DNA from 2 places in the Lacicoccus kunmingensis DSM 17847 genome. Region 1 is predicted to be linked to the other one. Evidence: riboswitches for the same ligand, from Rfam matches in the RefSeq annotation. Region 1 holds a riboswitch; the other holds the start of a gene.

Region 1 (9,076 bases):
CGGGCGGAAGGACGGGAATTTTATCGCATCTTCATTCAGTGACCTGTCGAAGTCAAGAAGTTCATTCAAGTCGATATCTTCCACGTAGCCAAGGCCCTGGCATGTTTCACACATACCATTCGGGTTGTTGAATGAAAACACACTCGAATAACCGACGAATGGACTGCCGAGCCTCGACCACAACAGTCGCACCGATGCATAAATATCGGAAATAGTACCGACTGTCGAGCGGGAATTTCCACCGAGTCTTTTCTGGTTTATAACCATTGCCACCGGTAAGTTCAGTATTTGATCCACTTCCGGCTTCTCATAATGTGTCAGCTGATTCTGAATATAAGTAGAGTAGGTTTCGTTCAACAGCCTTTCCGATTCAGCTGCGACAGTATTGAAAACAAGTGATGATTTTCCTGAACCCGACCGTCCTGTAAAGACCGTTAATTTATGTTTAGGTATATCAACGCTGATGTTTTTCAAGTTATTCTGGTTTGCCCCTTTAATATGAATCTGGCTCATTACAAATCACCTCTGTTTTTTATTTCGTCTCTGTTTCATATATTAACATTAATCAGTGAAATCAAACTTGGCTGATATGGGTATAGACTGGTAACAGCTTAAATCAAGATTGGAAAGGACGGATGAATCTTATGAATTACAGTGATACAGAAGTCGAAGCATATTTCAAACAGCTTGACCGCAGTAAATTTATAGATGATCAAAAAGAACATGCCGCTCTCGACAGACCGCTTTCAATCGGCCACGGTCAGACAATATCCCAGCCGACGCTGGTACTGAACATGACCCAGAAATTAGATTTAAACAAAGAAGATAAGGTGCTCGAAATAGGAACCGGCTCCGGGTTCCAGACAGCATTGCTTTCTAAATTTTCAAGTTCTGTCTATACAGTGGAACGCATCCGGGCACTGTATGATTCTGCGAAAGAAAGACTGACTGATCTGGGATATTCAAATGTCCACTTCCATTATGGTGACGGACACTCCGGTTGGGAGGAACATGCGCCTTATAACAAAATCATGGTGACCGCCGCAGCCAGAGAAATACCAGAAACACTGATTGATCAACTCGCAGCCGGCGGAAAAATGGTCATCCCTGTCGGAGATTTTCGTATGCAGGAACTCAAGCTTGTAGAAAAAGATGAAAGCGGAAAGATTTCAGAGACGGTCATTGAATATGTGATGTTTGTCGAGTTCAGAAAAGATGTGGAATAGTTCATATTATTTAGCTTTTTTATACCGGTAAAACAAGGTTTAAACTGTTTTTATTTGAAATACAAGTATACAGTATACAATAAAAACGTATTCTTTTGCAGAATAATCATTTTTTTCAGAATACGTCTATTATTCTTATTTTATTGCTAGTATAATGCACTCATTATTATAAATTATTAAGGAGTGTTAATATGTGGCAGGAACCTATTATTGCAACAGTTGGTATATTTGCCTTACTTGCTTTAGGTGAATATATCTCTGTCTTATCAAGAGCAAGGATCCCGACATTAATGACTGCTATGCTGGGATTTCTGATCTTTACGTGGATTGGTGTCTTCCCGGAAGATATTCTTGAATTATCCACACTCCCGGCTTTAGGCGCCATTTTAATCGGTCCGCTGATTGTACATATGGGAACGCTGATGCGTTTTGATATTCTGAAATCACAGTGGAAGGCAGTTGTAATTGCACTTTCGGGACTAATTGGCGCTCTGACACTTGTGCTGACTTTGGTTACTTTGATGTTTGACTTTACGACCGCTGCGAGCGGAGTCGGCCCTTTATCAGGCGGAGTGGTCGCACTTCTGATTACGAATGAGACACTGACTGAACTGGGAATGACTTCTTTAATCGTAGTTCCTGTACTTGTGTATGCATTCCAAGGGGTTGTAGGTATGCCGATTTCCACTTTCTTTATGAAAAGATACGGTCATATGTTCATGACCGGACAGATAGATTCCAAAGACACTGCAAAAGTTTCATTGAAAGAAGAACCTGTAAAGTATAAATTTATGCAGAATAATATTTTAAAGCTGTTTTTTGTGTTCTTTCTGGCTGCAATCGGTGTTTATCTCGGAGATATAACAGGGATTCATTTCACGATTTTCTGTCTGATTCTTGGGGTACTTGCACTCAATTTGGGCTTCTTCCCGAAAAGTGTGCTTGAATCTGCGAACTCATTCAGCTTTATGATGGTTGCCCTGATTTTTGTAATCATCGGTACGATGGCGGATGTTACACCGATGGATGTTGTTAATAATGTTCCAAGCGTTCTTGCGATACTCGCAATCGGTACATTTGGTATACTTGCCGGAGGTTATATCGCTTCCAAGATCGTCGGCTGGCATCCGTATAAAGGGATGCCTGTTGCACTAACCGCTTTACTCGGTTTTCCGGCAGACTATATTATATGCGAAGAAGTTGCACGCAGTGAAACGGATAATCCTGAAGATGAGAATAAATTATTCCAGGAACTTGTGACACCAATGCTGATCGGGGGCTTTGTCACCGTTACCGTCGCCTCGATCTTTATAGCAAGTATCGTGATGAATTTAATTTAAAATATTGGAGGATAATATATTGACTCAGTTATTAGTTAAAAATATAAATCTGATTGATGGTACAGGTTCAGAAAATATAATCAAAACCAATGTACTAATAGAGAATGGATGCTTCAAAACTTTGGATGTTGATGACAATAACAGCAGCGGTGCAGAAGTGATTGATGGTGCCGGGCATTACATGCTTCCCGGAATGATTGATACACACGTCCATATGATGATGGAGCTTAAGCCAATCGAACAGCGTATTACAACGCCATTTTCATACAATTTCTATGAAGCCGCCAAGCATTTGAATACCGTGCTGAATGCAGGGATCACTACAGTACGTGATGCTCTCGGCAGTGATCTGGGATTAAAAAAAGCTATTGAGGACGGGCTCGTTGACGGCCCAAGAATGCAAATCAGCGTGAACGCTTTGACGATTACAGGCGGCCATGGCGATGGGTATAATTACTCAGGGGTTGTCACTGATATGCTACAGGCCCATCCTGGTATGCCATCAGGGGTTTGTGACGGCAAAGAGGAAGTCAGAAAGAAAACCCGGGAAATGTTAAGAGCAGGTGCTGATGTTATTAAAGTACATGCGACTGGGGGCGTCTCCAGTCCGACCGATCATCCAAAATTCACACAGTTTTCACTTGAAGAGCTGAAAGTGATTGTTGAAGAAGCTCAGTTCAGAAATGGTGTGAAAGTGATGGCGCATGCGCAAGGACTGGAAGGGGTCAGACAGTGTGTTGAAGCAGGCATTCATTCAATAGAGCACGGCATTTATCTTGATGATGAAATTTGTGAAAGAATGAAAGAACAAGGAACGTATCTTGTACCGACACTTCTTGCGCCGGTATCAGTTTTGGAGTTTGCCGACGAACTTGGGATGGCACAAACATCTATTGATAAATCGAAAGAAGTCATTGAAATTCATAAAGAGAGCTTTACAAGAGCTTATAAAGCCGGTGTAAAGATTGCAATGGGTACTGATGCCGGAGTATTCAAACATGGGACCAACCTTCGTGAACTTGAGCTGATGGTTGAATGCGGGATGACGCCGATGGATGCCATTTTGGCCTCCACTCAAACGGCTGCTGAATGTATGGGCTACACTGATCTCGGACTGATTAAAGAAGGCTATGTAGCAGATTTCATTTTGACAAAAGAAAATCCTTTGGATGATATCGGTGTTCTGAAAACTAACGAAGAAATTAAAGTGGTCGCCAAAGAAGGTAATGTATTCAAAAATATAATGTAATTGATTTTAAAGAGATGAGCCGTATTTAATACGATTCATCTCTTTTTATATAATTTTAGTGGAGTTACCGAAAGGTTAAGCCGATATGTAAAAGGGTATCTATTCATATTGAATATAATCGTACATAGAAGCACAGTGATTTATTTGTCATTAAAAATACGAAGAAGGGGGAAGGGGCAGTGGAAGATATAATGTCTTATTTCGTAAAGCTGACAGTCGGTCTCATTGGTGTCATGATTGTCATCAGACTTCTTGGTCATAAAGAACTTGCACAGATTACGCCGCTTGATTTCGTCTACGCTCTCATTTTAGGAAGTATCGTCGAAGAGTCTCTGTATGAAACCACTACGCCGGTTTATCATATGGTCCTCATGCTCGCATACTGGGGACTGTTGATTTATGTAATGGAAAGATTCGCCATGAAAAATGAACGCTTCAGAAGACTGACCAAAGGCAGTGCACAGCTGCTGATCAGTGACGGAATTGTCGATCGGAAAGTACTGAACAGACATAACATGGATGTGGACGAGGTCAGGGAACTGCTCAGAATGAACGGTGTCTTTTCCCTACGAGAAGTCAAACATGCAATTATGGAAACCAGCGGCAAACTTTCGGTTGTGAGGTACGCGTCTGAAGAACCGGCGCAACGGAGTGAACTGCTCGATGATTATCAGGAAAATTCAATGGCCTACTTGTTCATCGATGGCGGTCAAGTCGAGCACAGAACACTTCAGGCAGCAGGTTATGATGAAGATTGGCTGGAGCGTACAGTTGAAGAAGAAACAGGTCACAAGGCAGAAGATATATTTTTAGCAGAATGGAGCGAAACGGAAGGTTTCTTTATACAGACGAAATGACGGGTATGAAACCCCGTCATTTTTTTGGAGTTTTTAAATGCTTAACATTCAATTTAAGTTATGATGAATATAATCAATATTTCCAGGAGGCTGAGTAAATGGAATGGATCAGGAACCAATTCAAAGATGAAGATAATGCAAACATGTTCAACCAACATTTCTCAAAAGAAAAAATCAAAAATGCACATCATTTTCATCAGACCATGCCCCAATACGAAAAGACACCTGTCTACGCACTGACGGGTCATTCAAAAGAACTGGGACTGGGCACTTTATTCGTCAAAGATGAATCAGCAAGATTCGGTTTGAATGCTTTTAAAGGACTCGGAGCATCATATGCAATGGCGAGTTATTTTGCAGGTAAATTGAATATGGATATGACTGAAGTCAGCTTTGATGAATTACTTGAAGCTGTCAATAAATACCCTGCAGAAACATTTGCGACAGCAACCGAAGGTAATCATGGCAAAGGCGTGGCGTGGGGGACACAGATTTTCAAACAAAACGGCAAAGTATTTCTGCCAAAAGGCGCTGCGGACGTCCGGGTTGATGCTGTTACTGACCTCGGAGCTGAAGCGAAAGTCACCGATATCAATTATGATGATACCGTTCAGTATGCTGCGGACCTGTCCAGCACCAACGGCTGGATTCTGATGCAGGATACGGCATGGGAGGGGTACGAAGAGATACCGACCCATATTATGCAGGGCTATACGACAATCATTTCTGAACTTACGGAGCAGCTTGAACCGCACAGCCTGAATCAAATCACCCATGTCATTTTACAGGCAGGCGTCGGTTCATTCGCAGGCGCAATGGCCGCAGCCATTTATAATCAAACAGACGGCAACCCGCCAAAAATTATTGTTGTCGAGCCTGCAGAGGCAGATCCGATTTTCCGTTCAGCCGACAGCGAATTCGGAAATGCTGTCAGAGTTGACGGTGATATGAATACGATGATGGCCGGCCTCTCATGCGGTGAACCGAGCCCGATCGGCTGGAATATATTAAAATCCACAGCTGATTATTTCATTTCGTGTGATGATGAGATCAGTGCAAAAGGCATGCGGATGCTCGGAAGACCGGCAGAAGGCGATACAAAAATCACTTCAGGTCCTTCAGGTGCTTTACCCGCCGGTTTTCTGTCTGAAGTGATGACGAATGATTCATATATGGACCTTAAAGAGAATTTAAACCTCCGCAGAGAGTCAAAAGTATTGGTCATTAATACCGAAGGGGACACCGACCCTGACAATTACCAAAAAGTGATGGGTGAATAACGATAACCCCGCTGAAATTCAATATTTCAGGGGGATTTTATCATCAGACTGTCACTTAATAGTCTTCAATTAATATTTTAATCTGATATAATTATATGGCAGTTTGTTATGTTTTAACTCACAGGTTCGCAAACTCCCTGTATAAAAAACTAAGGAGAATGATTATTATCAGTAATAAAATAATGATTTACAATGCAGTCCTTGCTGCCATTTATGTCGCGTTGACAGTGATCAACCCCATCGGGACGATGGCGATACAAATACGAATCAGCGAAATGCTCGCCGTGATTCCGTTTTTCAACCGCAAGTTCATTCCCGGGATGCTGATCGGTCTGGCAGTCGCCAACTTTTTCTCGCCACTCGGCCTGATTGATGTAGCGACGGGTGTCGGCATTGCCGTCATTTCATATACTATCAGCTATTTCATCAAAAACGTCTGGATCAATGCTGTCCAGTACAGTGTACTATGCGGAATTTTCGTCGGTTTGATGCTGCTCATAGTACTTGAAATACCATTCTGGTTCAGCTTTGTAACAATCACCATTTCAACATTGATTACTACCTTCCTTGGAACGATGTTATTTTCTAAAGTCGGACACAGAATTCTTCCCAACCTTAAATAAAATGATGATAACCGGACTTCTCTCCGGATCATATTGGCAATCCTATGGTATTTATCATAGGATTGTTTTGTTATTGAAGAACGATGTTTCTCATGAAACTTTGATTAAAATAAAGAGATCCATTACCGACACATATACGCTAAGCACATCATCCGTTCCATCAGGGGGACATCTTCTCTATGCCGCTTCCAAAATGCATTATACGAAAAAATATTAATATCATAATACAAATTTAATGATATTATTGATTTAACCATTTGAAATTGAGAGTGATCAAATATGAATGCCCAGCAATTACAGAATTATGCTGAAGATTTTCTAAGAAAAAATTTCGATTTATCACTGGATGTACCGCTTCGCATATCCAAACGCATGAAGTCGAAACTTGGCGTCTTCAGCATTAAATATAATAGAAACGAAGTTTTAAGCAGTGAGATAGTTCTCTCTTATAACTTTATAATCAACAACGATAAAGATGCCGTTCTGGATGTCTTGTACCATGAATGCGTCCATTATGCATTGTATAAAAAAAGATTACCTTTCAGGGATGCCGACCCTGAGTTCATACATACTTTGGAACGTCTGGGAATTTCCAGAACACGCAGTTATCAATATAAAGGACAGTCATATTTATATGAATGCAGAAAATGCAGATACCAGTTCAGTAAAAATATGAAGGGGTATGAGAAAAGGTATATGTGCGGCAAATGTCATGAAAAATTCGTTTACAGAGGTACCGTTCAGCGGTGAATATAAACGGGCGGACTCAAATTGATTTGAGTCCGCCCGTTTTTTATTACTTGTTTTTCTGCCGTGCTTCTTCTCTTAAATCATTGTAATATTGAACACTCGTCATTGCACCTTCGTCCACCATATTCGAATCCCTTAAATTCTCAGGTCTGCCCATTTTCTTAACATAAGGATCGCTTGTCCATTTGCCTGCCTGACTGACGACGATATCGATTCCCTGATCGATACCTTTTTTGACCGTCTCTTTATTTTTTGTAAGATACAGCACACCTGCGACTAACCCGACTGCACTGACCAACTTCGTTTTTCTTCCCATGGGTGTCACACTCCTTTTAGCAATAAATCTCCCGATTCATCGCCCAATTATTTACCTTTATTATCTCATGTATCACCATTCTTATCAAAATATTCAGATTAATAGGTGTTTTATTTGCAAATGGATATCATTTTTTATAATTAATAGATTATCACGCAGGGTAGAGTAGAAATGATGTGATATAAACATATCCGATAGGAGTGATCTTATGAATAAAAAACATTATGATGTCGTTATTGTCGGCGCCGGCTCGATGGGATTGTCCGCAGGATACTATCTCTCACAAAAAGACCGCGATGTCCTGATGATTGATGCCAATGACCCGCCGCATCCCTACGGCAGCCACGGCGGTGATACGCGTCTGATCCGCCATGCAGTAGGGGAAGGACTGCAGTACATCCCTCTCGCTTTACGCTCACAGGAAATGTGGAATGAACTGCAGGAACATTCAAATGATGAGATTTTCAGACAGACCGGTATTCTCAACTTCGGGTATAAAGGGTCCGATTTTCTGGAAAAGACTATAGAAGGTGCCAGAGAATATAATCTGGACATTGAAACTATGACAGTTGAAGAGATGCAGGAACGTTGGCCGGGGCTTCATGGTGAAGACCTGGAAATCTGCTACTATGAAAAGAAGGCCGGTGTCATCATGGGCGAGAATGCCATCCGGACTTACCGGCGCCTTGCATTGTCGAACGGTGTCGAACTGCTCGTTGACACACCGGTAAACAGTATTCACCCGCAAGAGACCCATGTCCTTATCGAAACTGAACATGACAGCTTTACAGCAGATAAGCTGATTTTCTCTTCAGGCGGACATAATGGCCAAATGCTCAGAGACCTCGGCCTGAATTTAAAAATCCAGCCATCACGCCGCACTATCGCCTGGTTTGAAGCAGATGAAGGTTTATACAGTTCAGAGCACTTCCCGGGCTTTATCGGACGCTCCAGACACGGATCATACTATGGATTTTCAAGTATAGACGGTACAGGAGTGAAGATTGGCCGTTATGACGGCAGTGATGAAGATGACACAGACCCTGAAGGGATGGACAGAAATTTCGGTTCATTTGAAAAAGATGAAGCTTATTTAAGAGACTTTCTGAATGCGCATATGCGGGGCGCCAATGGTAAGCTGAATAAAGGGCTCGCATGCATATTTACCAATACTCCGGATGAAGATTTTATCATCGACCAGCATCCCGAGCACGATAATATTTATGTTGCCGGCGGCTTTTCCGGTCACGGCTTCAAATATGTACCGGTAGTGGGGGAAATCCTGACCGACCTCGTCACTAAAGGGAAAACTGAGTATGATATTTCTTCGTTCTCCATTACGCGGGATGAACTTTATGAATGAGAGCTTCAAGTCTGACTCATGTTGGTATAAAACGGCATGAGTCTTTTATTGAATGAATAATCTTTTACAATA
Region 2 (9,076 bases), on a different contig from region 1:
AATTGTATGCAATGATTGTTATATAATTGTGACACACATGGCTAAATTGCTTATAAACTGTTAAAATTTAATAATTAATGAATATTTAAAGGACGGTGGATTATGGATCGTAAAAAAGCATTAGTCGTTTTTTCGGGCGGCCAGGATTCGACGACCTGTATGTTTTATGCCATGGAAAACTATGACGAAGTCGAGCTCGTCACTTTTATGTACGGCCAGAGGCATGCGTTGGAAATAGATGTCGCCAAACAGATCGCAAAAGAGAATGACTTGAAGCATCATGTTCTGGATATGAATCTGTTGTCCCAGCTCAGTCCGAATGCGCTGACTTCGCACGATATGGAAATAGAGGACGATGATAAAGGCATTCCAAATACATTTGTCCCGGCGAGAAATATGCTATTTCTGTCATTTGCCACTGCACTTGCCTACCAGATTAAAGCGGGCACGATTATGACGGGTGTCTGCCAGACGGATTTCAGCGGTTATCCGGACTGCCGGGATATATTCGTCAAGTCGATGAATATTACCGCGAATCTCGCGATGGACGAGGACTTTATTATAGAAACGCCTTTGATGTGGCTTGATAAAAAGGAAACATGGGCATTGGCGGATGAACTGGGCCGGCTGGACTATGTCAGGGAAAATACGCTGACTTGCTATGAAGGGGTCATCGGCGACGGCTGCGGAGCATGTCCAGCTTGTGAGTTAAGAAATAAAGGTCTCGATGAATATTTGAATGAAAGAGGGGATAACGATGATGTATCCGATACCGAGTCATGAGTATGAGTACGAACTGAATAAGGATCTGAATTTTTCAGCAGCACATTTCATCCCGGATAAAAGAGCGGGAAAGTGTGAAAGGGTTCATGGCCATACATACCATGTGAATATCACAATCGCAGGCGATACACTGGATGAACTCGGTTTTCTGGTGAACTTTTCTGCACTGAAAAACCTCATCATGGAAGCGTTCGATCACAGGCTGCTGAATGAGCATGAGGCATTCAGTGAAATACCGCCGACCTCTGAAACACTGGCGAAAGTGATTTATGAAATGGTGGACAAATATATAAAAGAAGAACAGGAAAATGAGCTGAAATGTCTGCAGATCATCCTGAAGGAAACACCGACAAGTTACGTTGTTTACAGACCGAAGGAGAAAGATAAATAATGAAAATACCTGTATTGGAAATCTTCGGCCCGACATTTCAGGGTGAAGGTGCCGTCATCGGCCAGAAGACGATGTTCGTCAGAACTGCCGGATGTGACTATCAGTGCAGCTGGTGCGATTCCAAGTTTACATGGGACGGCAGTCAGAAGGAGAATATCCGTATGATGTCTGCAGAGGATATATTCGAATCACTCGATGCACTGGCTGAAAACAATTATAATCATGTGACGATTTCCGGCGGTAATCCGCTGCTGCTTAAAAATCTCCAGGCATTCGTCAAAGAGGCGAAGGAAAAAGGGGTTCAGCTTGCGGTTGAGACTCAAGGGTCAATGTATCAGGACTGGCTGCAGCTGATCGACGATGTCACAATCAGTCCGAAGCCCCCGAGTTCAGGAATGAAGACCGATTATGGCAGGCTCGAGCATATATTCACCAAACTCGATGAAAGTGACACGTCATATAACTTGAAAGTGGTCATTTTTGACGAAGATGATTTCGAGTATGCCGCAGATATGCATAAGAGATACCCGGATAAAGCCTTTTATCTGCAGGTCGGTAATCCGTATCTCGATGATGAAAATGTCGACAATCACACAGAAAAACTGCTCAGTCGTTATGAACAGCTCGTTGATATGACGATGAACGACAGCCGCATGAACAACGTCAGAGTGCTGCCGCAGCTGCACACACTGTTGTGGAGCAACAAGCAGGGCGTCTAGCCCGCGCCATTGTCATTTGGATAATGGATATAGTACAATATCAGAGCAGATAAAAAAAGAGGTTCTTAGCTCCTAACCCTCTATAAAAAACTAAGACACACATAAAAGTCATGTGCCTTAGAAGAGGACATGACTTTTTTTATTTTAAAAAAGGCGGGATAATATGTCAGGTGAAAATATTGAGGATTTAACATTGCTGGGCAATCAGGAGGTCAAATACAGTTTTGATTACGACCCTGAGGTTCTGGAGACATTTGATAATAAATTTCCGGGACGGGATTATTTTGTGAAATTTAACTGTCCTGAATTTACGACGCTCTGTCCGATTACAAATCAGCCGGACTTTGCGACGATTTATATTTCGTATATACCGGATGTTAAGATGGTGGAATCGAAATCGCTGAAGCTTTATTTATTCAGCTACAGAAATCATGGAGGCTTTCATGAGTCGAGCGTCAATATGATGATGGATGATCTGATCGAGCTGATGGATCCGCGTTATATAGAAGTGTGGGGCAAGTTCACGCCGAGGGGCGGCATTTCGATTGATCCGTACTGCAATTACGGCCGTCCGGGGACCAAGTATGAAGAGATGGCGGATAAAAGGCTGATGGAGCATGATATGTATCCGGAAACGATAAATAACAGATAAATAAAAGTGCTTAAAGCCGGAGCTTTAAGCACTTTTCCCTTTTCCCATCCCAAAAACTATTATTCAGCAGCTGTTTTACTGCTTTTATTGTACGTGATTAATTTGTATAAATGATATATGGCTCCGTATAATACCAGCAATGGTATGCTGATGACGATGAGGAAAAAGAACAGCCCCACGAATTCACCGAATCCCAAGTTGACAAACATGCCGCCGGTATTCCCTTCCACCAAAGGCGGCAGGAAGGCAAAGTAAAATAAAAGGCCGAGAACCGCCAACGAAAATAAATAAAATATCATATTTGAGATGTGATAAGGGATTGTATCTTTGTCAAATTTAAACATTTTACAAGTCCCCTCTACTATAATAGATAATTACATTATACAATAGGATTATTAAAAATAATAGACGGATTGATATAAAATATTATAAAACAACATGGAGTGATGAATATGTTTTTAAGAGAGGCGACAGAACAGGACCTGCCGGGTATTTTAAAGATCAAAGAAAGAGTGGTGCCAATCATGCAGGCGGCAGGCAATTCACAATGGTCGGATAAATATCCTGATGAAGAAAAATTCACTGCAGACCTTGAAGAGGCGTCTTTGTATGTATATGAGGAAGGTGCGGTTATAAAAGGATTTGCTGTGGTGGATAATAAACACCCGTATCCTTATGACGATATTCCGTGGGAGCTGACGAGGGCTGACTCCAGAGCGCTTCACAGAATGGCTGTAGATCCTGATTTTCAGGGACAGGGCATAGCGTCCAGAATGATGGAGGAGATTGAAGCAAGGTTGATTGAAGCGGGAATTAAAGGCATTCATACCGATACATCACTTGAAAATAAAAAGATGCAGTATCAGTTTGAGAAAAACGGTTATGAATTTAAAGGTCAGCTGAACCTGGACGAAAATCTTGATGACTGGTATGTCGCCTATGAAAAAGTGTTCGGAATGTAAAGTGGAAAAAGTTACGAAAACCTTTTCATAAATGCATGAATTTTTATTTATTTTTAAACTGTATAATGTATAATCGACTTAAGCTCTAATAAGGGGGAGAAATTTTGAAGTTAATAATCAGGCTTATTGCAGGCATTTTAGTGGGAATCACGGTTGGTTCTCTGTACTATGCTTTCGGCGGAACATTTTTTGAATTTTTATCACGGTTATTCATTACTGGTGAGGCGATTTTAGGATCGGTCATATTCTTTACCATTCCTTTCATCATTTTGTTCTTTATCGCTTCGGGTATTTCAAGAATCACAGGCGGTTCAGGAAGAGTAGTAGGTGTAACTCTGGGGGTCGCATACATATCGACTATCGGTGCAGGTTTACTTGCATACTTCGCTGCTATTCTGATCATGCCACGAATTACAGACGGTGGATCGGTACCTGAAGAAGGTACAGAACTGACTCCATTTTTTGAATTTGATATTCCGCCGATAATGGACATTTTATCAGCGCTTGTCCTTGCATTTGCGATTGGTATTGTCATTACAGTGACCAAGACAGATACGATGAAGAAATGGGTGGATGACGGTAAAGTCATCACTGAATATGTTATTGAAAAAGTCATCATCAACATTTTACCGTTCTACATCGCAGGTGTCTTTGCGGGGATGGCAGCGACAGGCACAGTGTTCGATACATTGGCAGTGTTCGGTGTCGTATTAATCGTTGCAATTCTGTTGCACTGGGTATGGATTACTATCCAGTATACAGTGGCAGGACTTGTGATCGGTAAAAATCCATTTGTGATGATTAAAACCATGCTGCCGGCTTATGTGACAGCGCTTGGAACGATGAGCAGTGCAGCAACGATTCCGGTGACATTGAAAAGGGTTAAAGAAAATGGTATTCGAAACCGGATTGCAGACTTCGTAGTGCCACTGTGTGCGAACATACACCTGTCAGGCAGTACGATTACAATAATCAGCTGTTCAATTGCCGTAATGACAGTATTGCCGGAATACACAATGCCGGGATTCTTTGAAATATTGGGTACTATTCTGCTTTTAGGTATTGTAATGATTGCGGCTCCTGGTGTGCCGGGCGGTGCGATCATGGCAGCAAGTGGTGTACTGATGGCCAACCTGGGATTCAATGAAGCGGCAGTTGCATTCATGATTGCACTTTACATGGCTCAGGACAGCTTCGGTACTGCAGCAAATATTACCGGTGACGGTGCCATAGCAGCTATCGTGGATAAATATGAACAAAAAATAAATAAAGCATAGACCTTGAAAAGCTTAAGATTATTCTTAAGCTTTTTCTTTTGGTTTGCCCGGCATGGGTGTACACTAACGGGTGAAAGTCCCGAGAGCGACCGGTAGCGGTAAGCACATAGTCGAAAGCAAGGGTGTCTGTGGCGACATAGAATCTGAAGGAAGCTCGAGGCAAACCTCTGGTCCGACGCATAGAAACCATATAAGAGGCGGTGCATGGGGATAAGGCTGCCAAAGAAGTCAAAGTCCGATAGCTATGGAATACCATGTGACGTAAATATGGCGGATGTATGGAGGGAAAGCGTACATACCTTAACCGGGGAGGTCTCACTGGTCTGCACCAAACCTTTGTAGTGATACGAAACTGGACAGTGAGAAGTCAGCCGAAGCCGTAGTAGCGAAGAGTGCTGGTGAAAGCCAGAAGGAGCGAAGGGCTGAACAATTTTATCGTTATTGAATACTGGATTGGAAGCGGAAAGAGACCACTGGCATCATGCGTTAAAGTGGATACCGACTTCACGAGAGAGAAAGGAAATAACACACATGAACACACAGACGACAATGCATCGTATTTTGGAGAGAGACAACCTCAATGCAGCATTCAAACAAGTCAAACGCAATAAAGGCGCTGCCGGCGTTGACGGGATGACAACGGATGAACTGGGGGCCTACATGAATGAAAATAAGACAGAGATACTCCAACAAATCCGAAACAGAAAGTATCATCCGGACCCGGTGTTACGGGTAGAGATACCGAAACCAAACGGCGGTGTCCGCTTACTGGGGATACCGACAGTCAAAGACCGCTTGATTCAACAAGCCATCGCCCAAGTATTGACACCAATATTCGACCGACAATTCAGCGAATACAGTTACGGCTTCAGACCCAAGCGATATGCAGAAATGGCTATCATCCAGGCACTGGAGTATCTGAATGACGGATATGACTGGATAGTGGACATTGACTTGGAACGTTTCTTCGATACGGTCAATCATGACCGGCTGATGAACCTGGTTGCGCGCACGGTGGATGACGGAGACGTCATTTCCCTGATCCGCAAGTTTTTGGTCAGTGGTGTCCAGGTGGACACGGCATATAAGGAAACCATTATCGGTACACCACAGGGTGGGAACCTATCGCCGTTACTGAGTAACATCATGTTGAATGCGCTGGATAAGGAACTCGAATCCCGGGGCCTGCGTTTTGTTCGATATGCCGATGACTGTATCATCATGGTTAAAAGCGAAATGGCGGCGAATCGAGTGCTTCGGTCAGTGACACAATTCATAGAGGAGACACTCGGTCTGACTGTCAATACGACAAAGTCAAAAGTGACCCGCTCTTATGACCCAGCCATGAAATTTCTAGGCTTTGGTTTCTTTAGAGACCCTCAAGCCAAGCAGTACAAAGCGAAACCGCACCGGACATCATTAGAAAGTTTCAAGTACAAATTGAAACAACTCACACGCAGAAATTGGGGTGTCAATACCGGGTACCGGGTGACTCGGATTAACCAAGTGATTCGAGGCTGGGTCAACTACTTTAAGATTGGTGCGATGAAAAAGGCGTTGAAGCGCATTGATTCCCACCTTAGACTCCGTCTGAGGGCATGTATCTGGGTTAAATGGAAAACGGCGAGAAATCGCCGGAAGAATCTCATCAAACTCGGCATGAACAAATACAATGCTTACAAATACAGTCACACCAGTAAAGGTATTACCCGGACTGCCTATTCCTGGATATTAACGACCACCATCACGAACAAGCGATTAAGCCAATTCGGCCTAATCGCTTGTTCGGAACATTATAGTAAAGTGCATGTGTAGTATAAAGTTGAACCGCCGTATACGGAACCGTACGTACGGTGGTGTGAGAGGACGCGAATTTAATTATTCTCTCCTACTCGATTTTTTAACTGAGTTGTTTTGAAATACTTATGTCCGTAATTCAGTTATAATGGTATATGTATTTATCTTTCGGAGAAAGTGGTTTTCATGAGTAGATTATTGTTTGTTGTTGTCTTTATTTGCTTTTTGGATTTATTTATAGAATTACCGATTATTACACCGTTCGCATTTTCCCTTGGGGCATCAGAATACATCGCGGGTGTAATCGTCGCTACATACTCATTTTTCAACCTGATCGGTAACGTTTCAGGCGGCTACCTGTCTGACAAAATCGGCCGGAGAAATATTCTGATGACAGGTATGGCTGTGAATATCGTTGCTTTAATGACCTACTCTCTTATAGATTCGGTGGAGGCATTACTGTTTCTGCGGGTTATCCACGGCTTTTCAGCTGGTATGCTGACGCCGGTCGCATTCAGTCTGGTCGCTGACTTGTCGAGACGTGAAGCAATAGGGCGCTCGATGGCCCTGACCGGCATATCAATCGGTTCCGCAGCGGTACTCGGTCCGGCTATGGGCGGTATCATTTCAAGTCTCGCGACTTATCAGACTGTCTATTTTGTACTTGGTTGTATATATATCGTTGGAATACTGCTTGTCATATTTACGATTAAAGAAAGTATGAGCAAAGAAGAGAGAACGTTCCACAATGTGACCAGTTACCGAAAATTATTATCACGCCCGTCACTGATCATCGCTTATATTTCATCATTTACATTGATGGTGGCAAATGGTTCACTCGCATTCGGTCTACCGATTAAAGTGAACCTGATAGGGCTTGAGGACCACATAACAGGCATGCTGCTCTCGGTCTTCGGCTTAACGGCAATTATTGTTTTTGCGACCCGGATCAATGTAATCTACAGTAAAATAAAATCCATGAAGCTGGTGATATTAGGCATATTCATCGTCAGTATGGCAATGGTGCTGCTGCATTTTGCACCGAGTCAATCAGTGGTTTTAGTAGTGATGATCATTTACGGCGCAGGCTTTGCCCTGATATTCCCGTCGATGAATAAAATCATCGCAGAGAATACAGAGATATATGAACGCGGAAAAGCCAACGGCATCTTTTACGCCTTTTTTTCAATAGGCTCGGTCTTCGGTTCATATTCTTCAGGTATATTTACGACATACTTTGATATACCGTTTGTGTTTATCGGTATTATTTTAATGGTAATGTTAATTATTATCGTCACGATGCAAGGGAGATATGCAGCAGAAGGCTGATGCAGGAAAGGATGGTTTTTTGAAGAATGTTTTGTTGATGGGCATAAGTGGAAGGATAGGTAAGAACCTGTACAGAGAACTGAAGTCGGAATACAATCTGTTCGCCTTCTCAAGCCCGAACCAGGAAGACGATGATTTGGATATCACTTTTTTAAAGAAGGATCTGTTCATCCTCCCTGAAGTGGAAGAGGCACTGGAAGACGTTGATATTGTTATATTTTTTGAAGATCCGATTATGAGGCTGAACCGTATGACGCAGGGAAAGTTTTATGATATTTATTCACTGATTGCAGATAATATTGCACGGGCATCACAATTGAATGGTGTTGAGCAGATAATATATGTTGCGGATGAAATCAGCTCAGGGGAAACGGTCAAGATTCTGGGTGCTTACGGCACGCCTGTCGAGGTGACGGAAACACCGGTCAAAAGATACGGCAAGAACTTATCTTATAAGGCATCTGATTACAACAATGTGAGAAGCATTCAAAAAGCGCCCCTGCCTGAAGGCTGGTCGGTCAAAAAGGCGGCCAATTATTATTTTGAGTGGCTGAATGAAATTTTATATAATGTGGTCAATGTGGTCGCTGAAAACGGGCAGTATAAAATTTATGTCACGAAGCTGGACCAGCCGGTCCTTGTTGCAACTTATGATGCAGAGGAAAGTGTCGATGATATAGAGATCTTTCAGATTACAGGCGGCATGCTGTCAAAAAAACAGCCGAATAAAATTGCGAGACTTGAATTTCGAAGGCTCGGCAATAAAGAAGCGTTCATTATGGCACTGCATGATTTCGAACCGAACCTGCCATGGGGGATATATGTATTTACACAGGCGCCGCTCCATGCCCTGGTCAATCGAATATATCAGGTTGAAATGATCATCAGCCGTCATGAATACAGAGAATAGGAAAATGAGCGCATTTACTTATATGTAAATGCGCTCATTTTATATATTAATGAATGAAATTGTGGTTTGCTGCCTGAGAAGCACTCAGTGTTCTGTGACCTTTAACACCAACGCCGGTGCCAAAGTTCATTTCTGAAATCAGGATGGATCCATCCGGGTTGATTCTTTCAACAACACCGACATGGCCCATGCCCCATGAATTATTCGTCCAAGCGTGCGCCTGAATGATTGCACCTACTGAAGGGCTGTTGTTTAC

The links. Region 1 has a riboswitch for preQ1 ahead of BO48_RS08855 (QueT transporter family protein). Riboswitches for the same ligand answer to the same signal wherever they lie in the genome.
Region 2: linked by a shared signal. The riboswitch ahead of queF (preQ(1) synthase) and the one ahead of BO48_RS08855 (QueT transporter family protein) in region 1 are both predicted to bind preQ1.

What each region holds. Positions count from the first base shown of each region.
Region 1 covers NZ_JCANUC010000007.1:95,569-104,644, reverse strand. The annotation lists gene BO48_RS08885 (ATP-binding cassette domain-containing protein) at 1-513, opposite strand, end outside; gene BO48_RS08880 (protein-L-isoaspartate(D-aspartate) O-methyltransferase) at 645-1,226, shown strand; gene BO48_RS08875 (hypothetical protein) at 1,418-2,566, shown strand; gene BO48_RS08870 (metal-dependent hydrolase family protein) at 2,586-3,815, shown strand; gene BO48_RS08865 (DUF421 domain-containing protein) at 3,995-4,672, shown strand; gene BO48_RS08860 (diaminopropionate ammonia-lyase) at 4,771-5,952, shown strand; PreQ1 riboswitch class I at 6,068-6,111, shown strand; gene BO48_RS08855 (QueT transporter family protein) at 6,135-6,575, shown strand; gene BO48_RS08850 (SprT-like domain-containing protein) at 6,855-7,325, shown strand; gene BO48_RS08845 (YbyB family protein) at 7,372-7,641, opposite strand; gene solA (N-methyl-L-tryptophan oxidase) at 7,850-9,004, shown strand.
Region 2 covers NZ_JCANUC010000004.1:126,192-135,267, reverse strand. The annotation lists gene queC (7-cyano-7-deazaguanine synthase QueC) at 103-783, shown strand; gene queD (6-carboxytetrahydropterin synthase QueD) at 761-1,174, shown strand; gene queE (7-carboxy-7-deazaguanine synthase QueE) at 1,171-1,893, shown strand; PreQ1 riboswitch class I at 1,946-1,993, shown strand; gene queF (preQ(1) synthase) at 2,057-2,545, shown strand; gene BO48_RS06255 (hypothetical protein) at 2,605-2,889, opposite strand; gene BO48_RS06250 (GNAT family N-acetyltransferase) at 2,998-3,507, shown strand; gene BO48_RS06245 (dicarboxylate/amino acid:cation symporter) at 3,612-4,784, shown strand; gene ltrA (group II intron reverse transcriptase/maturase) at 5,226-6,599, shown strand; gene BO48_RS06235 (MFS transporter) at 6,768-7,910, shown strand; gene BO48_RS06230 (NAD-dependent epimerase/dehydratase family protein) at 7,894-8,820, shown strand; gene BO48_RS06225 (LysM peptidoglycan-binding domain-containing protein) at 8,867-9,076, opposite strand, start outside.